DNA from 2 places in the Comamonas brasiliensis genome. Region 1 is predicted to be linked to the other one. Evidence: riboswitches for the same ligand, from Rfam matches in the RefSeq annotation. Region 1 holds a riboswitch; the other holds the start of a gene.

What was found. Region 1 has a riboswitch for S-adenosylhomocysteine ahead of metH (methionine synthase). Riboswitches for the same ligand answer to the same signal wherever they lie in the genome.
Region 2: another riboswitch for S-adenosylhomocysteine. It lies ahead of ahcY (adenosylhomocysteinase); the one in region 1 lies ahead of metH (methionine synthase).

The regions. Positions count from the first base shown of each region.
Region 1 covers NZ_JAANES010000004.1:187,607-198,827, reverse strand. Annotated here, with positions in the region: gene gltS (sodium/glutamate symporter) at 7-1,245, opposite strand; S-adenosyl-L-homocysteine riboswitch at 1,660-1,769, shown strand; gene metH (methionine synthase) at 1,806-4,565, shown strand; gene DJFAAGMI_RS17375 (GntR family transcriptional regulator) at 4,648-5,334, opposite strand; gene DJFAAGMI_RS17370 (C4-dicarboxylate transporter DctA) at 5,346-6,686, opposite strand; gene cls (cardiolipin synthase) at 6,934-8,376, opposite strand; gene DJFAAGMI_RS17360 (ammonium transporter) at 8,586-9,818, shown strand; gene DJFAAGMI_RS17355 (hypothetical protein) at 9,845-10,165, shown strand; gene DJFAAGMI_RS17350 (glycerophosphodiester phosphodiesterase family protein) at 10,270-11,221, opposite strand, start outside.
Region 2 covers NZ_JAANES010000003.1:764,359-775,579, forward strand. Annotated here, with positions in the region: gene metF (methylenetetrahydrofolate reductase [NAD(P)H]) at 1-487, opposite strand, end outside; gene DJFAAGMI_RS16145 (TlyA family RNA methyltransferase) at 582-1,778, opposite strand; gene ahcY (adenosylhomocysteinase) at 2,083-3,513, opposite strand; S-adenosyl-L-homocysteine riboswitch at 3,589-3,685, opposite strand; gene DJFAAGMI_RS16155 (response regulator) at 3,704-4,411, opposite strand; gene DJFAAGMI_RS16160 (sensor histidine kinase) at 4,447-7,140, opposite strand; gene DJFAAGMI_RS16165 (TorF family putative porin) at 7,170-8,009, opposite strand; gene kdpB (potassium-transporting ATPase subunit KdpB) at 8,095-10,185, opposite strand; gene kdpC (potassium-transporting ATPase subunit KdpC) at 10,189-10,902, opposite strand; gene kdpA (potassium-transporting ATPase subunit KdpA) at 10,967-11,221, opposite strand, start outside.

The DNA of each region.
Region 1 (11,221 bases):
CAGCGGTCAGCGAAGAATGCTGAGCATGGCCTGCAGCACAAAGGCGTTGATGATGTCGATGAAGAAGGCTCCGACCAGGGGCACGATCAGAAAGGCCTTGTGCGAAGGGCCGTACTGGTTGGTGATGGCCTGCATATTGGCCACGGCCGTGGGTGTGGCGCCCATGCCGAAGCCGCAGTGGCCGGCTGCCAGCACGGCGGCGTCGTAGTTGCGGCCCATGATGCGGAAAGTCACGAAGGCCGCATACAGCGTCATGACGATGGCCTGCGCGGCCAGAATGACCATCAGCGGACCGGCCAGGTCGGTCAGCTCCCACAGCTTGAGCGACAGCAGCGCGATGGCCAGATAGATGGACAGCGCGGCATTGCCGAACACGTCGATGGCGCGGTCAAAGACCTTGAAGCCGAACATATAGTCCAGCACGTTGCGGATGACCACGCCGCCGCCCAGCGCCCAGACAAAGGTAGGCAGCTGGATGACCGTTCCCATGGTCAGGCCGGTCATGAATTCGGCAAAGGCCAGGCAGCCCGCGAAGAGGGCCAGCGTCTCCACCGCCGCATCGGCCGTGATCAGGCGCGGAGCCTTGTTGGGCGACTCGAAGTTGGCGACCGCGCTGCCTTCGCCCACGGTGGGCGCATCGGCGCGCAGCTGTTCGGACTCGGTCAGCGGCTGGGCCAGCTGATGGCGCGTGATCAGCCGCTTGGCCAGCGGGCCGCCCACCAGGCCGCCGATGATCAGGCCGAAAGTGGCGCAGGCAATGCCCAGGGTGGTGGCTCCCGTGAGGCCGTATTGGTTTTCCAGCACCGAGCCCCAGGCTCCGGCTGTACCGTGACCGCCCACCAGCGTGATGGAGCCCGCGACCAGGCCGATCAGCGGATCGAGTCCCAGCAAGGAAGCCAGACTCACGCCCACGATGTTCTGCATCATGATGAAGACGGCAATCACACCCAGGAAGAGGAACAGCGCCGAGCCGCCCTCGCGCAGCTTGGCGAAGTTCGCGCTCAGGCCGATGGACGAGAAGAACACCAGCATGAACGCCGACTGCAGGCTGCTTTCGAAGCTCAGCGCCAGTCCCGTGGTCTGATGCAGCATGAAGATGATGGCCGCCACGACCAGGCCGCCGGACACCGGCTCGGGAATATTGAAGTCGCGCAGAAAGCGGATATGTCTGGTCATGAGCTTGCCAAGCATGAGCACAAGCACGGCCATGATGAGGGTGTAGTACGCGCCGAAGGTCACGTTCATGAGGATCTCCAGGGGGTTCCATGCGACGGCCGGATTGCCTGTCCGCTAATGGCAGGCCATCGGCTGTGCATGACTGAGCACATGGACCGGACATTTGCTGTCGATGGTGCCAAAGACTCAAAGATAGGGACTGTAGGTGCTTGCCCACTCATGGCCGGCCCGTCGGTGCCGGGCTGCCTGAGAGCAGGAAAGCGGTGTGCGTCATTCCTTGCGGACGCGCACCATGCCACGAATATGCTTGAAATGAGATGGCTACATTCGTGTTTTGCGAAATTACCTTTTGCCGTGCTCCTGTTTCTGGAGTGCGTAAAGTCGAATCTGCTATAGCCATCCGCAGGCAGCGCGCCTCTGCCGCCAATGGGCAAAGCGCCTTGAAGCCCTGATTGTCCGGCCTCGCCGTAGAATGTCGGGCTTCACCCCGAGGAGCGCTGCAGCCGGTCATCCCACAGATGTTTGACCCGTCAGGCTCGGGGTGGCAGATCCGGTTGGCGATCTGCCCGTACTGACAACGGCGCTCACCTGTTTTCGATTCTGTTTCTGGTTTTCACACAGGTGAGCTGATGTCCGCTGCTACCCCTTCCACCGCCATTCCTCCCATGCGCCTGTCGGGCCTGGAGCCTGTCTTCATCGGCGATGAGACGCTGTTCGTCAACGTGGGCGAGCGCACCAACGTCACAGGCTCCAAGGCCTTTGCACGCCTGATCCTGAACGAGCAGTACGAGGAAGCGCTGGCCGTGGCGCGCCAGCAGGTGGAAAACGGTGCCCAGGTGATCGATGTGAACATGGACGAGGCCATGCTGGACAGCAAGGCCGCCATGGTGCGCTTTCTGAATCTGATTGCCTCCGAGCCCGATATCGCCAAGGTGCCGGTGATGGTGGACAGTTCCAAATGGGACGTGATCGAGGCCGGCCTGCGCTGCCTGCAGGGCAAGGGCATCGTCAACTCGATCTCCATGAAGGAGGGCGTCGAGGAGTTCAAGAAGCACGCCAAGCTGGTCAAGCGCTATGGCGCGGCCGCCGTGGTGATGGCGTTTGACGAAAAAGGCCAGGCCGACACCTTTGCGCGCAAGATCGAGATCTGCGAACGCGCCTACCGCATTCTGGTCGACGAAGTGGGCTTCCCGCCCGAGGACATCATCTTCGACCCCAACATCTTTGCCGTGGCCACCGGCATCGAAGAGCACAACAACTACGGCGTCGATTTCATTGAGGCCGTGCGCTGGATCAAGCAGAACCTGCCCGGTGCCAAGGTCTCGGGCGGCGTCTCCAACGTGAGCTTCTCCTTCCGCGGCAACGACCCCGTGCGCGAGGCCATCCACACCGTATTCCTCTATCACGCGATCGGGGCTGGCATGGACATGGGCATCGTCAATGCCGGCATGGTCGGTGTGTATGACGACCTGGAGCCACAGCTGCGCGAACGCGTGGAGGATGTGGTGCTCAACCGCCGCCCCGATGCGGCCGAGCGTCTGCTGGAGATCGCCGACAGCGCCAAGGGCGCGGCCAAGGACGACAGCAAGAAGCTCGAGTGGCGCGGCACGGCCGAGGCACCGAAGACCGTGGGCGAGCGTCTGTCGCACGCCCTGGTGCACGGCATCACCGACTTCATCACCGAAGACACCGAAGAGGCCTACCAGAAGATCGTGGTGCAGGGCGGCGGCCGCCCGCTGCACGTGATCGAAGGCCCGCTCATGGACGGCATGAATATCGTCGGCGACCTGTTCGGTGCCGGCAAGATGTTCCTGCCCCAGGTGGTCAAGTCCGCGCGCGTGATGAAGCAGGCCGTGGCCCACCTGGTGCCCTATATCGAGGAAGAGAAGCGCCAGCAGGAAGCGGCGGGCCTGGACGTGACCAGCAAGGGCAAGATCGTCATCGCCACCGTCAAGGGCGATGTGCACGACATCGGCAAGAACATCGTCACCGTGGTCCTGCAGTGCAACAACTTCGAAGTCATCAACATGGGCGTGATGGTGCCCTGCCACGAGATCCTGGCCAGGGCCAAGGCCGAGGGTGCGGACATCATCGGCCTGTCGGGCCTGATCACTCCCAGCCTCGAGGAGATGCAGTATGTGGCCGGTGAGATGGACAAGGACGACTACTTCCGCATCAAGAAGATTCCGCTGCTGATCGGCGGTGCGACCTGCTCGCGCGTGCATACGGCCGTGAAGATTGCACCCAAGTACGACGGCCCCGTGGTCTATGTGCCCGACGCCTCGCGCTCGGTCAGCGTGGCGCAGAGCCTGCTGGGCGAAGGCAAGCAGGCCTATCTGGACGAGCTGAGCGCCGACTACGACAAGGTGCGCACCCAGCATGCCAACAAGAAGAAGACGCCGCTGTGGACGCTGGAGCAGGCCCGCGCCAATGCTGCCGTGGTGAACCATGCCCCCGTGGTGCCGCGCACCCTGGGCCGCCGCGTGTTCAAGAACTTCGACCTGGCCGAAATTGCCCAGTACATCGATTGGGGCCCGTTCTTTCAGACCTGGGATCTGGCGGGTCCCTATCCGGCCATCCTTGACGATGAGGTCGTGGGCGTGGAAGCGCGCAAGGTGCTGGCCGATGCCAAGCTCATGCTGCAGAAGATCATCGACGGCCGCTGGCTGCAGGCCAATGGCGTGATGGGCCTGTTCCCGGCCAATCGCGTGGGCGACGACATCGTGTTCTACACCGACGAATCGCGCAGCCAGGTGCTGACTACCTGGTACGGCATGCGCCAGCAGACCGAAAAGCAGGCCGTGGACGGCCCGGATGGCCGGCCCGTGATGCGCCCCAGCCGCTGCCTGGCCGATTTTGTGGCCACCAAGGAGTCGGGCATTGCCGACTATGCCGGCCTGTTTGCCGTGACAGCCGGTATCGGCGCCGAAAAGAAGGACAAGGAATTCGAAGCTGCGCTGGACGACTACAGCGGCATCATGTTCAAGGCCCTGGCCGACCGCCTGGCCGAAGCTTTTGCCGAATGCCTGCACCAGCGCGTGCGCAAGGATCTGTGGGGCTATGCCGAAGACGAGGACCTGAGCAACGAGGAACTCATCAAGGAAGCCTACAAGGGCATTCGCCCCGCGCCCGGCTACCCTGCCTGCCCCGATCACACGGCCAAGATCGACCTGTTCAAGGCGCTGCAGGCCGATGAGATCGGCATGACGCTGACCGAGAGCCTGGCCATGAACCCGGCATCCAGCGTGAGCGGCTTCTACATCGGCAATCCCGAGGCCAGCTACTTCAACGTGGGTCAGATCGGCGAAGACCAGCTCGCCGACATGGCTCAGCGACGCGCTATGGATATCGAGGAGCTGCGTCGCTATCTGGCGCCAAATCTGGGCTGAACCCGCTTCGCGGGCATGCTTTGCGAATGAAAAAAGCCAGGGACGACCCTGGCTTTTTGGTTTGGAGTGCGCCGCTCAGAGGCTACTTCCTGAGCACAGGTGCGAGCGTGGCACGCAGTCGGTCGCCGGGCTCCTCGGTCCCGGTTGCGCGGATTTCCAGCGAGCGCTCCACCATGCCTATATGTTCCAGCAGCAGCGCCTTGGCACCCTCGGTGTCGCCGCGTTCCAGGGCGGCCACGATGCGTTCGTGTTCGGCGCAGGACTGGCTGGCGCTGTGCGTGGACTGATAGAGCGTGGCAGCCAGGGTGGTGCGTGCCGTCAGATCGCGCAGCGTGTCGGCCAGCAGCCGGTGACCCATCTGTTCGGCCAGGCAGACATGGAAATCCGCAAGCAGGAAGGAACGCGTGGCGCTGTCCGCACCGGCGATGGCTTTCTGCTCCTGGGCGATATGGCGGCGCAGCCTGGTGATGACGCGCTGCAGCGGCTTGCCGGCCTCCTGCAAGATGCCGGTCTCGATGATCCGCCGGGCAGAGAACGCGTCCATGGCCTCGGCAGCCGAGGGCTGGACCACGTACCAGCCCCTGCGGGCCTGGACCTGGACAAAGCCGCGGGCCTGCAGCTGCATCAGTGCTTCGCGCACCACGGTGCGGCTGACGTCGAAGTTGTTGGCCAGCTCCTGCTCTCCCAGTCGTTCGCCGGGTGCCAGTTTCTGGGCCAGGATGGCTTCGACGACGCGTTCCGCGATGTGCTGGGGAGAGGCAGGAGTCATTGCTGGCTTTATTAATGGCTGGACTGAGGGATGGGGACTATGGCAGGCGGCACCATAGCAGATGCAGGCTCTTCGTTCTCGGTCCGTGGCTCAGCTCTGCCGTCAAGTACCGCATGGGCACGTTCGCGGTCGATGTCGCCTTCCCAGGCGGCGATGGCCACGGTGGCCACGCAGTTGCCGATCAGATTGCCCAGAGCGCGTGCAATGCCCATGAACCAGTCCACCGACAGCACCAGCACCAGGCCGATCGCAGGGATGGCGGGAATGGCATGCAGGGTGGCGGCCAGTACCACGATGGCCGAGCCCGGTACGCCGTGCGCACCCTTGGAGGTCACCAGCGCGATGGCCAGGATGGTCAGCAGGTCGGACATGCTGATCGGGGTGTTGGTGGCCTGGGCGATGAAGACCGCTGCCAGTGTGATGTAGATGGAGAACGCGTCCAGGTTGAACGAGTAGCCGGTGGGAATCACCAGGCCCACGGTAGAGTCGCGCACCCCCATGTTGCGCAGCTTGGCCATGATCTGGGGCAGCACGCTGTCGGAGGAGGTGGTCGCGAAGACGATGGTCAGTTCCTCGCGCAGATAGCGCAGCAGCTTGATCAGGCTGAAGCCCGACAGGCGCATCACCAGGCCCAGCACCACGAAGACGAAGATCAGCACCGAAACGTAGAACAGCGCCACCAGCATGCCCAGCTGCTTGAGCGAGCCTATGCCGTACTGGCCCACGGTGAAGGAGATGGCGCCCAGCACGCCCAGCGGTGCCAGCTTGATGATGATGCCCATGACCTTGAACAGGGCCATGGACAAGGTGTCCACCAGTTCGGAAACGGGCTTGCCGCGCTCACCCAGCATGGTCAGCGCGCAGCCGAACAGCACGGCGAACAGCAGCACCTGCAGGACGTCGCCCTTGGCGAAGGCTTCCACCACGGTGGTGGGAATGAGCTTCATCAGGAAATCCACCGTGCCGCCGCTGGTCAGCTTGTCGGCATTGCTGGCGTAGGCCGCCATGGCCGAGGCGTCGAGCTTGCTGGTGTCCACGTTCATGCCCACGCCGGGCTCGAAGACAAAGGCCAGCACCAGGCCCATGCCCAGGGCGATGGTGGTCAGCACCTCGAAATAGATCAGGGCCTTGACGCCCACGCGACCGACGCGCTTGAGGTCGCCCGCGCCGGCAATGCCGTGCACGACCACGCAGAACACCAGGATGGGAATGATCATCTTGATGAGCTTGATGAAGCCATCACCCAGGGGTTTGAGTTTCACGGCCCATTCAGGGGCCAGTAGTCCGGCGAGCACACCCAGTATGAGTGCGATCACCACCTGTCCGAACAGTGATCTGACAAAGCGGCGCATAGTCGTCTTTCGCAAGTTGTGGAATCTTGTATGCAAGTTGACTGCAACTTGCATACAAGAATGTAGGCAAGCGAAAGGCGTGCCAGCAGAGGGTATTCCTGCAGATTTCCGTAATTTCGAAGAGGGTCAGCCCTGACTTTCATGCATGAAATCGGGGTGGCTGTCCGTCCTGGTGCGAGATCGGCAGCCTGTGTGCACGTGCGTGGTGCGCGGGCGGTGAGCATGCCCAAAGTTTGGGCACCAGGGTCTACAGCAGAGGGCTCAGGGCACCCAGCAGGTTGTCCCAGATGCGTTTCCACCAGCGGGTGGCACGCACCTGTTCCAGCGTCACTGCATCGGACTCGCGCAGATAGCTTTGCTGGCGCTGACGGATGGCCTCGGTGATGGCTTCGTCATGCAGCAGCACATTGTTCTCGAAGTTCAGGTCAAAGCTGCGCAGATCCAGATTCGTGGAGCCGATCAGGCTGACCGAGCCGTCCAGGCACAGTGTCTTGGCATGCAGCAGGCCGGGGCGGAATTCGTGGATATGGACGCCGGCGCTCAGCAGCCGCCAGTAATGGCTGCGGCTGACGGCGCCGACGATCCAGGAGTCATTGCGGGCGGGCAGGATCAGCGTGACCTGCACCTGGCGCAGCGCGGCGGCGCACAAGGCATCGAGCACCGTGCTGTCGGGCACGAAGTAGGGGGTGGAGATCACGACCTCGCGCTGCGCGCAGGCCAGCAGGCTGGCAACCAGCTGGGGTGTTGAGCGTGCTCTTTCCGTCGGCCCTTCGGCAATCGCAACGGCATGAAAGCCGTCGTCAGCGGCAGCAGCCTCGGCCTCTATTGCCGGTGGTGCAAAGCTCGCATCGGACTGCGCCCAGTCGCTGGCAAAGGCCTGCTGCATCTGCATGACCACGGGTCCCTGCAGGCGCAGCATGATGTCCACCCAGGGTGCATAGCGAGCCTTGATGTGAAAGCCCTCGTCGGCGCAGTTCTGGCTGCCGCAATAGTTGATCCTGCCGTCAATGAGCGTGATCTTGCGGTGGTTGCGCAGGTCGATGCGACTGGTCAGCATGACCTTGAGCAGATTGCTGATGGGCAGGGCAATCGCCAGGTGCACGCCGGCCTGCCGCATCTGCTGCCACAGTGGCGAGCGCGTCAGTGCGCGCGATCCCAGTCCGTCGACCATGGCACGGCAGGTCACGCCGCGCTGCGCGGCGCGTATCAGGGCATGGGCCATATCGGTGCCGGTGCTGTCGTCCAGCCAGATGTAGTACAGCACATTGATCTCGTGGCGTGCGGCATCCATGTCGGCCAGCATCTGCGCCCGGGCATGCGCGCCATCGCGCATCAGCTCGGCTCTGTGGCCGGGCAGCGGCGCAAAGCCGTTGATGGACGAGGCATAGCGGAAGGCCGGCAGCCATTGACCGGGAATGGTCGGCAGTGCCTGCGGGCTGCGGTCGGCATCGGTAGCTGCGCTGCTGTGGGACTGGCAGAACTCGCGCACATTGAGTCTTCTGCGGCCTGGTACGCGGCCCAGGGCTACCTCGCCAAAAAGGTAGTACAGCAGGCAGCTCACATAGGGCAGCAGCACGATGACCATGAGCCAGGCCAGTCGCACGTCGGGCCGCATGTCCCGGCGCAGCAGGATACGCAGGCCGAACCCGGTGATCAGCAATACATGAAGAGTCAGCAGCAGCCAGGTCATGAATCAGTGCAGCAACGATGGACCTTGTCGAGCATAACGGGCTCAGGCCCAAGCACAAGCTGCAAGCCCTGATTCATATGCAACGAGCTTGAACTCTGTGATGAAAAAGCGCGGACTGCTATCAGTAATGCAGCGACAGAAGATAGACATGGCACTGGCATGGAACCTGCTTCCTTTTCTTGTCAAAGCAAACAAGCAGGGGGGAGTGCATGGAAATGGTGCCATTGACTGCCATCGACAAGGCAGATACCGGTTGGGTCATGGTTGCGTCGGCGCTGGTCTTGCTGATGACCTTGCCGGGCATCGCCCTGTTCTATGCGGGGCTGGTGCGTCGCAAGAATGTGGTCAACACCATGGTGGCCGTGTTCGCGGTGGCCTGTGTGGTGACCCTGACCTGGTTCGGCCTCGGCTACTCGCTCGCGTTTACTGCCGACTCTCCCTGGCTTGGCAATCTGGGGCGCGCCTGGTTTGCCTCATTGCACTTTGATGGCCGGCGCAGTGTGATCTCGGTCAGCCACCTGGCACCGCATCTGCCCGAAGCTGCCTATGCCCTGTTCCAGGCCGCATTCGCCATCATCACCACCTCGCTGATCGTGGGGGCTGTGGTCGAGCGCATGCGCTTTGCGGCCCTGCTGGTGTTTGCCGCACTGTGGAGCGTGGTGGTCTATGCCCCGGTGGCGCACTGGGTGTGGGAGAGCGGCGGCTGGCTGAACCAGCTGGGCGCACTGGACTTTGCCGGCGGTGCCGTGGTGCATGTGAACGCGGGTGTGGCGGCGCTGGTCTGTGCCTTCATGATGGGGCGCAGGCGTGGCTATGGCACCGAGCCCTTCGAGCCGCACAGCCTGGGCTGGACGGCCATGGGCACGGCGTTGCTGCTGTTCGGCTGGTTCGGCTTCAACGCCGGATCGGCCCTGTCCGCCGACGGGCGTGCAGCGCTGGCCTTTGTGGTCACGCTGGTGGCGGCCTCGGCCGCGGGACTGGCATGGATGGTGGTGGAGTGGCTGGTGCGCGGCGCTCCGACCTTGCTGGGCCTGCTCTCGGGCATGGTGGGCGGACTGGTGGCTATCACTCCTGCAGCCGGCTTTGTGCAGGTGGGCAGTGCGGTGTGGATAGGCCTGATTGCGGGCGCTGTCTGCTTCTGGGGCGCAACCTGGCTCAAGCGCCGGCTGGGGGCCGACGACTCGCTTGATGTCTTCGGCGTGCATGGCGTGGGCGGCATTGCCGGCTCCATCCTCACGGCGGTTTTTGCTGATCCCCTGATCGCGGGCACGGGCGCCACGGTGCTGAATCAGCTGATTGCAGTGGCGGCGGTGGCTGCCTACAGCGCGGCAGCCACGGCCGGGGTGTTGGTGCTGATCCGTCTGCTGATGCCGTTGCGGGTGGATGCCGTGCAGGAAATGGAAGGACTGGATATCAGCCTGCATCTGGAGCGTCAGCACTAGTGATCCATCAAAGACAGGAGCGGTGTATGGAGGACAGCGAGCGAGTGGCAGTGGCTGCACATCTGCATGTGGTGTTGCGCCGCAAGACGGGCCGGGTGACCGATACCGAATGGATGGCCTGCAACCAGGCCTATGCACAGGCCATGGTGGCTTTTGCACTGGAGCATGCGCGAGAGCAACAGGACGAAGAGCTGGCGCGCCTGGCCCGGCGTCTGCAGGACAGCTGGAGCGGCGACAAGCCCCGGCATGCAGCGCCTGCCGAGACCGCACAGAGCGATAGCTCGGTCACCACCAAGGCTGCCGAGATACTGCGCACCTCGGCACGCTATATCGGCGGGCTGCGCTGAGGCACAAGCCGGATCTGAGGCCGGGAAGGCTTGGCGTCACGGATCACAATGCCTGTGAGCCGTGGCCGTCCGCCGCCGCAGGCTGCGGCGGCAACGAGCCAGGCCTATTGCTTTTTCAGTTCGGCAATATAGGCATCGCGAGCCTTCACGCCATCGGCCGTGAAGTCGGTGAACACGCCGTCAATGCCCAGACGGTAGTAAGCCAGATATTCCTGCAGCGGGTCGCCCTTGAAGATGCCCGCGAGCCGGCTGGCCTCGCTGCGGAAGGTGAAGCTGTGCACCACCAGACCGGCCTTGTGCGCATTGGCGATCAGGCCGGTGTCCTTGAGCGTGTTGACGTCCTTGAGGCCTGCACCGTCCTTGTAGGGAACGACGGAATGGGCCAGCACCTGGGGTTTCCAGGGACCGATGCCGTCGGCATAGGTCTTGATCTCGGCCAGGCCTGCCGGCGTCTGCATGACCGCGAAGGTGCGCGCATCGCCGGCCAGAGTCCAGCTATAGGGGCGGCCGCTGATGAAGGTCCATTCGTCGGCAGTGATATAGCCGACGGAACCGTCCCTGAAGTTGTAGTCGTTGCCATCGATCAGCTGCACTCCCTTGGCCCGCATGCCTGCCTTGCGCAGATACTTCAGGCTGGCGGGGTCGAAGCTCTGGATGTAGATGGGCGCTTCCTTGCGGTTGAGATTGTTCCTGTCCAGCAGCGCCATTACGGCGTCTTCGAAGGGGTGCTCACCCGTGCCGCAGCTGTTGGCAATGGCTTGCTGGTTGTTCCAGTAAGGGTTCTTGGTCTCGGCGTAGACGGCAATCGTGCGGCCTGCCGCCTTGCCCTTGGCGAGTGCGATATCGATCACATCCTGTGCGCTGATCAGCGGCAGCTTGCCATTCCATTCGCTGGGACGATCGGCGCGGTTGTCCAGCGTGGTGCCGCCAAACAGCGTGCGCAGCTCATGCAGGGTGAAGTCCGAGATGGACCAGTCGCCGGTGTGGTCCTCGCCATCGACCACCAGAGCCTGCAGCACCGACTTCTGATTGTTCGGATCGATGCGGTCGCTCAGG
Region 2 (11,221 bases), on a different contig from region 1:
CGGAATCTGCACCAGCGCGCACTTTAGCAACAAATGCGTCCAGATCGCTGCGAGGGGACTTTGCTTGAGGGTGAGTTTCGGGATAGGCGGCAACTTCGATGTGAAACCAGTCGCCGAACTCCTGGCGCACGAAAGCCACCAGATCGCTGGCGTACTGGAACTCGCCGCCCAGGCCGTAGCCGCTGGGCAGGTCACCGCGCAAGGCGACGATGCGCTTGACGCCCATGGCCTTGAGTTCGTTCAGCTCGGCGCGCACTTTTTCATGCGTGGCGCCGATGCAGGAGAAGTGCGAGGCCGCGCCCACACCCTCGTTCTGGATGTCGCGCACCATGGTGAAGGTGCCGGCCTGGGTGGAGCCGCCCGCGCCATAGGTCACGGAGCAGAACTCGGGCTTGCGCGCATACAGGGCCTGGCGCACGCCCACATGCTTGGCAGCGCCTTCGGGCGTCTTGGTAGGGAAAAACTCGAAGCTGACGGGAAAGCTCATGGCGGTCTATGTCTCTGAATCCTGGGTCATGGGCGGGCTCCGAAGGCTCGGCACCCGCCACGCTCTTGTGCTCAGCGCGGCTTGCGCTTTCTACTCAACGCTCGTTTCGCTTTTTCTGCTTGCTGCGTGCCGGGCCTGGCTGGCCGAAGCTGGCCACCTCGGGGTCTTCATACAGCTCCTGCTTGGCGCGCTGGGCCTTGATGTCGGCACGCGAAGGGCGCTTGGCGGCCGCCTTGACGGCCGGCCTGGCCGCAGCCGCTTCGTCGGCAACGACGGGGGCCGGAGCCTTGACTTCAGCGCCCTGCTGGGCCCAGACGAAGAATTCGTGATTGCCGTCGCCGCCCTCAATGGGCGAGTCCAGCCACTGCTTGACGCTCAGCCCCAGATCGCCGAGGCAGTCGCGAATGCGCTTTTCGACCTCGGCGTACAAGGCCGTGTCGCGCACGATGCCGCCCTTGCCGATCTGGCCGGGCTGCAGCTCGAACTGCGGCTTGACCAGCATCAGCAACTGGCCATGGGGCTTGAGCAGCTGCACCACGGCAGGCAGCACCAGGGTCAGCGAGATGAAGGACAGATCGCCGGTCACAAAATCAAATGCCGGGGTGATGTCGATATTCTCGGTACCTGGCTTGCGGCGCAGTTCCACCGGAGCCAGACCTTCGGCCCGGGCCTTGGCCTTGGCGGCGCGCTCGGCCTTGAAGCTCTCGACATCCTGCTCCTTGGCATCGTCGCTGTCGTCATAGTCCTCATCGACCTGACCGCCGTTGCGCATCCAGGCATAGGGAGCGACGGGCTGGGTGTCGTTGTCCTCTTCTTCCTCGATGACTTCGCACAGCGCCTCGTCGCAGGCCTTCTCCAGCAGCTCGGGCGTCAGCGCGCGGGCATTGAAGCCCTCGACGCAGACCACGCGCTCGTCATTCTTCAGGCGCTCGTGCAGCTGGCCGTGGCCCACGTCGAGGCCGATGACCTGGGCAGCACCGGCCTGCAGCAGGCAATCGGTGAAGCCGCCCGTGCTCTGGCCCACGTCCAGACAGCGCAAGCCCTTGACGCTCAGGCCGGTCGCGGCCAGCGCGCCCTCGAGCTTGAGCCCGCCGCGCGAGATGTATTTGGCCTCGGCGGCGTCCAGCAGCTGCAGCTCGGCACCGGCAGGAATGTCATCGCCGTTCTTGGCCACTTTCTTCCAGGGCGCCAGAGGCGTCAGCCGCCACTCCACACCCGAGGCGATCAGGCGCTGGGCCTGGGAACGGGTGGCAGCATGACCTGCTTCAACCAAAAAAACATCTGCGCGCATAGCGTCGCTTCCTTTGAAATAAACCGGTGCCAAGCGCTGCACAAAGGTGCAGCGGGCAAAGAAATCTTTTTAGATAGCTGCTTTCGCTTGATACAGCTTGATTTCAGATAAATATCCATCTGAAATCAATACATAACGTGCGCAAGCAGCTATCAAATAAAACCACGACGACCTCGATGCTGGCGCTATCCACACCAGTAACAGCGAGCAAGCGCCGCCGCGCAGCAAGGGCTGCCCCAGCGAGGCTGTCGTCCCCCTCCGGCGAAGCCAGAGAGGGGGAAGGCGCAAAGCGCCTCAGGGGGAGTTAATAGCGATACGTTTCAGGCTTGTAAGGGCCTTCCTTCTTCACGCCGATATAGGCGGCTTGCGCTTCGGTCAGCTCGGTCAGCTGTGCGCCCACCTTCTTCAGGTGCAGGCGAGCCACCTTTTCGTCCAGCACCTTGGGCAGCACATAGACCTTGCCCACCTCGTAGGCGTCGGGGCGGGTGAACAGCTCGATCTGCGCCAGGGTCTGGTTGGCGAAGGAGTTGGACATCACAAAGCTGGGGTGACCGGTGGCGCAACCCAGATTCACCAGACGGCCCTTGGCCAGCAGAATGATCTTCTTGCCATCGGGGAAGGTGATGTGGTCAACCTGGGGCTTGATCTCTTCCCACTCGTACTTCTCGATCGATGCGACATCGATTTCGTTGTCGAAGTGACCGATGTTGCAGACGATGGCCTCATCCTTCATCGCGACCATGTGCTCGTGGCGGATGATGTCCTTGTTGCCGGTGGTGGTCACGAAAATGTCGCACTTGTCGGCGGCATATTCCATGGTCACGACCTTGTAGCCTTCCATGGCGGCCTGCAGGGCGTTGATGGGGTCGATCTCGGTCACCCACACTTGCGCACGCAGAGCGGACAGCGCCTGGGCGCAGCCCTTGCCCACGTCGCCGTAACCGGCGACCACGGCAACCTTGCCGGCGATCATCACGTCGGTGGCGCGCTTGATGCCGTCCACCAGAGATTCGCGGCAACCATACAGGTTGTCGAACTTGGACTTGGTCACCGAGTCGTTGACGTTGATGGCGCGGAACAGCAGGCTGCCGTTGGCGGACATTTCGTTCAGACGGTGCACGCCGGTGGTGGTCTCTTCGGTCACACCCAGAATCTGGGCCGACTTGCGGCTGTACCAGGTGGAGTCCACGGCCAGCTTGGCCTTGATGGCGGCGAAGACGATACGCTCTTCTTCCGAACCGGGGTTGGCCAGCACGGACAGATCCTGCTCGGCGCGCTTGCCCAGGTGCATGAGCATGGTGGCGTCGCCGCCGTCATCCAGGATCATGTTGGGGCCTTCGCCTTCGGTGCCCTTGGCGCCGAATTCAAAGATGTTGTGCGTGTAGTTCCAGTAGTCTTCCAGCGACTCGCCCTTGATGGCGTAGACAGGCACGCCGGTTTCGGCGATGGCGGCAGCAGCGTGGTCCTGGGTCGAGAAGATGTTGCACGAGGCCCAGCGCACTTGCGCGCCCAGAGCCGTCAGCGTCTCGATCAGCACGGCAGTCTGGATGGTCATGTGCAGCGAGCCGGTGATGCGCGCGCCCTTCAGGGGCTGGGCAGCGGCGAACTCCTCGCGCACGGCCATCAGACCGGGCATTTCGGTTTCGGCGATCCTGATTTCCTTGCGGCCCCAGGCAGCCAGGGAAATATCGGTAATGGCCGAATCAGCGGGGTTGAAGCGCACGGCAGCGTTCATGGTTTTCTCCAAATCTTGAATGAAAAACCACGTTCTGCAGCAGAGGGGGAATAAACCGGCTCACCGCACAGAAAGCGTGGGCGAGCGTCGTTGCGGGATGAAATCCGAGCCTCACGCCCCGCGCAGACCAGCTCATGGCTGGCTGGGGAACGCTGCAACGCTCCTCGGATGGACGGCGATTATAAAGGAATCAGCCTTCCAGTCCCACCAAGCGATAACCCACTTGCAACTCGGTTACCAGATGCCGGGGCTGGGCCGGATCGTTCTCTATCTTCTGGCGCAGATTGGCCATGTGCACGCGCAGATAGTGAGGGCGGTCCAGATACTCCGCCCCCCAGACCTGCAGCAGCAGCTGGCGGTGCGTCAGCACCTTTCCATGGCCGGCAATCAGGGTCGCCAGCAGACGGAACTCTATGGGCGTCAGGTGCACGGCCACTCCGTCGCGCTTGACATCGTGCGCCGCCAGATCCACCACCACCGTGCCGAAACGCGCACAGCTGCCGGGCTTGTCTGCCGCTGACGCCTGCTGGCGGCGGCGCAGCATCACGCGCAACCGGGCCAGCAGCTCGGGCACGCCAAAGGGTTTGGTCAGATAGTCATCGGCACCAGCGTCCAGCGCCGCCACCTTCTCTTCTTCCCGCTCGCGCGCGGACAGGACCAGAATCGGCAGCTGGCTCCAGCTGCGCAGCTCGGCAATCACGCTCTTGCCATCGGCATCGGGCAGGCCCAGATCCAGCACCACGGCATCGGGCTGGCGGCTGGCGGCCTCGATCAGGCCGCGCCTGGCAGTTTCGGACTCGAACACCTGCCAGCCTTCGTCCTCCAGTGCCAGGCGCACAAAGCGGCGGATGCTGGCGTCGTCTTCAATCAGCAAGATGCGGGGTGCGGCGCTTGTCATGTTCGGATTTGCATGTGATGCACGGGATTGTCGGCTCATTCGTCCATGGCCGGCTGCTCGGGCACTGGCAGCGAGATGCTGAAGACGGTGCCCGGCCCCGGCTCAGCCTGTGCCACCTGCAAGCGGCCGCCATGGGCCTGCACGATGCGCTGCGCCAGTGCCAGGCCGAGCCCCATGCCGAACACGGCGCTCTCCGCCTGCCCGCGGGTAAAGGGTTCGAACAGCTGCTCGGGCGACAGATGCACTGGCAGGCCCGGCCCGGCATCCTGCACGCTCAGCACGCAGTCGCTGCCCAGCACGCGCGCGGCCACGGTGATGGTCGTGCCCTCGGGCGTGTATTTGATGGCGTTGTCCAGCAGATTGACCAGCACCCGCTCCATGAGCACGGCATCGAGCTGCAGCAAGGGCAGCCCGGCCGGCATCGAGGTCTGCAGCACATGAGCTGCCAGTCGCTCGCGCATCTGCGCCAGCGCACTGCCGACCAGCTCGTCCACCGGCAGCCATTCCCGCTTGAGCTGCACGCCGCCCTGCTGCAGCCGCGCCATGGCCAGCAGGTTGTCCACCAGCTGCTGCAGCGCCTGAGCCTGATTGCGGATCTGCAGCAGCATGTGATGCGCCGGCCCCTGGGGCGCATGCGGCAAGGCCGCCTGGGCGGCTCCCAGAATGCCCGTCAGCGGCGTGCGCAGATCGTGCGAGACGGCCGAGAGCAAGGTGTTGCGCATGCGCTCGCCCTCCATGGCGATCTGGGTCTGCTGCGCCACTTCCACAAAATGCACGCGCTCCAGCGCCAGCGCGATCTGGCTGGCACAGGCATCGAGCAGACGGCGCTCCTCCGGCACCCGCAGTTTCTGCGGCGCGCGCAGCTGCAGCACCAGCACGCCGCGCGAGCGCACGGGCGCCATCAGCGGCACATACAGCGCCGGCGCAGCGGCCAGGGTATCGGTGCCGTAGCCGGCCATCTGGCCATGCTCCATACTCCAGCGGCCCACGCTGGTGTCGATCGTGCCCTCGCTGCCCTGCGCCAGCTGCAGCTGCTCGTCGGCATCGGGCACCAGCAGCCCGGTCTGGGCGTCGAAGACGCCTGACATGGTGGTCAGCGCAATGCGCGTGACCTGCTCCTGCGTCAGCGCACCCGACAGGTCGCGCGCCAGCCTGGCCAGCGCGCCGGCCCGCCTCTCGCGCTCTGCGGCCACGCGCGCCTCATGGCGCAGCCGCGCCGTGAGCTGGCCGCAGACCAGGGCCACGCCCAGCATCAGGCTGAAGGTAAACAGATACTGGGTATCGTTGACGCTGAAGGAGTTGCGCGGCGGCACAAAGTAGAAGTCGAACAGCAGCACCGACAGCAGGGCCGCCCATGCGCCGGGACCCCGCCCCCAGCGCACGGCGGACAGCACCACCACCAGCAGGAACAGCATGACCACATTGGCCGGATCGAACACCTGCAGCAGCAGTTCCGCCACGGCCGTGGCCGCCAGACAGGCCAGCGTCACGCCCGCATAGCCCTTCCAGGGGACGGACTGCTCGCGCTCTGGCGGCAAGCGGATGCGGCCCTCGTGCTTGCTTTGCTTGACGGACAGCAGCAGCACGTCAAGCCCGGGATCGAGTGCGGCAATCTGCTCGGACAGGCTGGGGGACCGCCAGCGCAGCCAGCGGCCCAGAGCCTGTTGCGCGCGCGCCAGCACCAGATGGCTGGCATTGCGCTCACGCGCAAAGTCCACCAGGGCCTGGGCCACATGGGCGCCGGGAATGGTGGCCGTTTCCGCACCCAGGCGTGCGGCCAGCGCCAAGGTCTTGAGCACGGCCTCCTGGGCCGCACGGGGCCGATGCTGGCGTTCGGGCGCGTCCACATAGACCACCACCCAGTCGGCCTCCAGCCTTCTCGCCAGGCGTGCCACCTGGCGCACCAGGGCATCGTCGCCGGCGCGCCCGCCCACGCCCACCAGCAGGCGCTCGCGCGTCGGCCAGACATCGCCGATGGCACGCTCGCGGCGATAGTCGCGCATGTCCTCATCGACCCGGTCTGCCGTACGGCGCAAGGCCAGCTCGCGCAGCGCCAGCAAATTGCCCTGGCGAAAGAAATTGCGCGAGGCCCGCTCGGCCTGCTCCAGCGGATAGACCTTGCCTGCCTTGAGGCGCTTGAGCAGCTCCTCGGGCGGAATGTCGACCACGATGACCTCGTCGGCATCGTCAAACAGATGGTCGGGCACGGTCTCGTGGACCTGTATGCCCACGATGCCGCCCACCACATCGTTAAGGCTTTCCAGATGCTGAACATTGAGCGTGGTCCACACCTCAATCCCCGCTTCCAGCAGCTCCTGCACATCCTGCCAGCGCTTGGGATGGCGTGAGCCGCTCACATTGCTGTGCGCCAGCTCGTCGAGCAGCAGCACTTCCGGGCGGCGCGCCAGTGCGGCATCCAGATCGAACTCGTCCAGTTGCCGGCCCTGGTAGACCAGCTGACGCCGCGGCAGCAGCTCCAGGTCATGCAGCTGCTGCTCGGTCTCGGCACGGCCGTGAGTTTCCACCAACCCGACCAGCACGCTGCGCCCAGCCTGGCGCTCGCGCTGCGCGGCCGCCAGCATGGCATAAGTCTTGCCCACCCCGGCGTTGGAGCCGAAGTAGATGCGCAGCTTGCCACGATGGGCGCGCTGGCTGTCGGCCTGCAACTGGGCGAGCAGCGCGTCGGGATCGGGGCGCGACGCAGTGGAGGAGGTGGTGGATGAAGGCATCGGACGATCAGCGTATCACTCAAGCCCGCTCAGAACCCGGCGCTCAGTCCGAGCAACCAGCCACTGCGGCCCAGATCCCGCCACTGGCCCAGGCCGTTGGCTGCACTGTAGAAGCGTGCATCGGCCGAAGTGCCGACATAGGCCAGCGAGGCCGTCCACGCGCCCCAGCTCCTGGACAGCGAGAGCCGCCAGTCGGCATAGGAAACATCGCCGTAATTGCGCACCCAGGTATAGCCGCCATGCAGCCCCAGGGTGGCGATATCGGCCAGCGGATGCTGATAGTTCAGATCCAGATACTGGCTGCCTCGGCTGCTGCCCGAGGGGCGCAGCGCCGACGCGAAGGCTGAAGCCGCCGTGCTCTCTCCCAGGCCGAAATAAGGCGTCAGCGCCACAGACCACTTGGCGCTGAAGCCACCATGCGCTGCGCCCAGGTAGAGCTCGGTGGTGTCAAAGCGCCTGGCAGTGCCGTCATCGGCCATCAGCCTCGCGCCGGGGTATCGGTAGTGCAGCAGCCCGGCATCGAGCTGCCAGCCGGGCGCCACATCGCCGCGCCAGCCGCCGTAGATATCGTGCTCCAGCCCCTGGCCCCGGCCGTAACTGTGGGTAGAGACATTGGACAGCGAAGTGCCCAGATACCAGCCACGCGGCAGGGCCAGCTCCACACCGCCCTGCACGGCCGCCCCCTGCCAGGTTTGCGAAATGCCGCGAAAGCGATAGTCGCTGAGCAGGCCGAGCGAACCGGTGACGGGCGGCTTTTCTGCAGCCTCGTCGGCAGGAGTCTGGGCCCGGGCGGGGTTGGCGCCGAAAGCAGCCATCAGCAGCAAGGCGCTTGCCACGGCCAGAAATTTCTTCACGGAAGATTGAGACATAGGAAATGCGAAAGAGACAGGGCGGCCCTGGCTGCACGCTTCTCGGCAGCCTGGGAGCCCGGAGGAGCCCCAGAGGGCGAACGACTCAGACCAGATGGAGCGCGGTCAGCAGCAGGTCGATGAGCTTGATGCCCACGAACGGTACGATCAGCCCGCCCAGGCCGTAGATCAGCAGGTTGCGGCGCAGCAATATGGCGGCGCCCACGGCGCGGTACTGCACGCCGCGCAAGGCCAGCGGCACCAGGGCGATGATGATCAGCGCGTTGAAGATCACGGCGCTCAGGATGGCGGAATCCGCGCTGTGCAGCTGCATCACGTTGAGCGAGGCCAGTTGCGGATAAGTGCCCACGAAGGCGGCCGGAATGATGGCGAAATACTTGGCCACATCGTTGGCAATGCTGAAGGTGGTCAAGGCCCCGCGCGTCATAAGCATCTGCTTGCCGGTTTCCACCACCTCGATCAGCTTGGTGGGGTTGGAGTCGAGATCGACCATGTTGCCGGCTTCCTTGGCAGCCTGGGTGCCACTGTTCATGGCCACGGCCACATCGGCCTGGGCCAGGGCCGGCGCATCGTTGGTGCCGTCCCCCGTCATGGCCACCAGACGGCCGGCCGCCTGGTGCGAGCGGATCAGCTGCAGCTTGTCCTCGGGCCTGGCTTCGGCCAGGTAATCGTCCACGCCGGCCTCGGCGGCAATGGCGGCTGCCGTCAGCGGGTTGTCGCCCGTCACCATCACCGTCTGTATGCCCATGCGGCGCAGCTCGGCAAAGCGCTCGCGCATGCCGGGCTTGACGATGTCCTTGAGCTCGATCACGCCCAGCACCCTGGCGCCGTCGGCCACCACCAGCGGCGTGCTGCCCTTGCGCGAGACCTGGTCCACGGCCAGTTGCACCTGGGCCGGGAAGCTGCCGCCCAGCGCCTCGACATGCCGGCGCACAGCATCGGCAGCGCCCTTGCGCAAGCTGCGCAGGCCTTGAGCGCTCTGCAGGTCCACCCCGCTCATGCGCGTCTGTGCGGTGAAGGGCACGAACTCGCCCGGGAAATCGGCGCTGCTGCGCTCGGGCAGGCCATGGCGCTCCCTGGCCAGCGCCACCACACTGCGGCCTTCGGGGGTTTCATCGGCCAGCGATGACAGCTGGGCCGCTTCGGCCAGCTGCGCGGCGCTCGTTCCCGGTGCCGGCAGAAAGTCGCAGGCCTGACGGTTGCCCAGGGTGATGGTGCCGGTCTTGTCCAGCAGCAGCACGTCCACATCGCCTGCAGCCTCCACAGCCCGCCCCGAGGTGGCGATGACGTTGGCCTGCATCATGCGGCTCATGCCGGCCACGCCGATGGCCGACAGCAGGCCGCCGATGGTGGTCGGAATCAGGCAGACCAGCAGCGCAATCAGCACGGCGATGCCGACGACCGAGCCCGTACCGGCCTGCGTCACCGCAAAGACCGAGAACGGCCACAGCGTGACGATGACCAGCAGAAAGACCAGCGTCAGACCCACGAGCAAGATCGTCAGCGCCATCTCGTTCGGAGTCTTCTGGCGCTTGGCCGACTCGACCATGGAGATCATGCGATCCAGAAACGACTCGCCGGGGTTGACCGTGACCTCCACCACCAGCCAGTCCGACAGCACGCGCGTCCCGCCGGTCACCGACGAGAAGTCGCCCCCGGCCTCGCGGATCACGGGAGCGGATTCGCCGGTGATCGCGCTTTCGTCCACCGACGCCACGCCCTCGATCACCGTGCCGTCGAGTGCAATCGTGTCACCGGCCTCGACGAAGATGACCACCCCCTTGCGCAGCTCGCTGGCTCGCATGGGAATCCAGGAGCTGCCGAAATGCGGCTGCTGCAGCAGCTTGGCCACGGTATCGCGCTTCATGCCGCGCAGGCTGGCGGCCTGGGCGCGGCTGCGGCCCTCGGCCAGGGCCTCGGCAAAGTTGGCAAACAGCACGGTGAACCACAGCCACAGCGCAATCGCCAGCACAAAGCCGCTGTTCTCGCTGCCCGGCTCCATCAGGCTCTGCCACCACAAGAGGCTGCTCAGGATCGCCCCCAGATACACCACAAACATCACCGGGTTGGCCCACTGCGTGCGTGGCGAGAGCTTGCGCAGCGCATCCCAGAGCGCCGACTTCACCAGCGCGGCGTCAAGCAGGCTGCGGCCTGCCGTCATTTTTCTTGCGCTCATGGCTTACTCCTTCGCAGCGCTGTTGGTGGGCTGCAAGGCATCCAGCGCCAGATTGAGTTGCAGCACGTTCACGCGCGGCTCGCCCAGCAGGCCCAGGCTGCGCGGTTCGGTGGCCCTGTCCATCAGCTCCACAAGCCTGGCCTCGGGCAGCTGGCGCGCCTGTGCCACGCGCGGCAGCTGCAGCCTGGCATTGGCCAGCGAGATATGCGGGTCCAGACCCGAGGCGGAGGCGGTGACCGCATCCACCGGCACCGCCAGATCTGCGGCCATGCCGTTATCGGCGCGGTACCGGGCGACACGCTGCGCCACGGCTTCGGACAAGTCCTTGTGCGTCGCCCCCTGGTTGCTCGCACCGGAAAGCCCTGCGTTGTAGGGAGCAGCAAGGCTTGCACCCTCCTGGTTCGGGTCCGGCGCCATGGTGGCGCTGGGGCGGCCGTGGAAGTACTGTGGCCCGGTGAACTGCTGGCCGATCAGGGCCGAGCCCACGATCCGGCCCTCGCGCTCGATCAGGCTGCCATTGGCCGCATGGGGAAACAGCGCCTGTGCCACGCCCGTGGTCAGCAGGGGATAGGCAATGCCCGAGACCACCATCACCAGCAAGGCGGCACGCACGCTGGCGCCCAGCAGCCGGGGCCAGGAAGCGGCTTGCGCCTCGGGCTGCGTTGTTGCATGACCGGGCTGCACCGAGGTGCAAAGAGTTTGAGTCGATGTTTTCATGTTTGCTCCCCGGTCTGCAGCCGCACAAGGACTGCAGACCATTGGCATCACTTGGAAGAAGGCGTCAGGCGTAGAGCTGACCCACCAGCATTTGCAGCTGCTCGATCACGGGACCCAGGGCCAGCGCCGGCAGGAAGGTGAGACCGCCCACCACCAGCACCACGAACACCAGCAGGCCCATGAACAGTGGCGTGGCCGTGGGGAATGTTCCCGGCCCTGCGGGCACGGTGGCCTTGGCCGCCAGGCTGCCGGCCACGGCCAGCATGGGCAGCAGCGTCAGAAAGCGCCCCGCCAGCATGGCCAGACCCGTGGTGGTGTT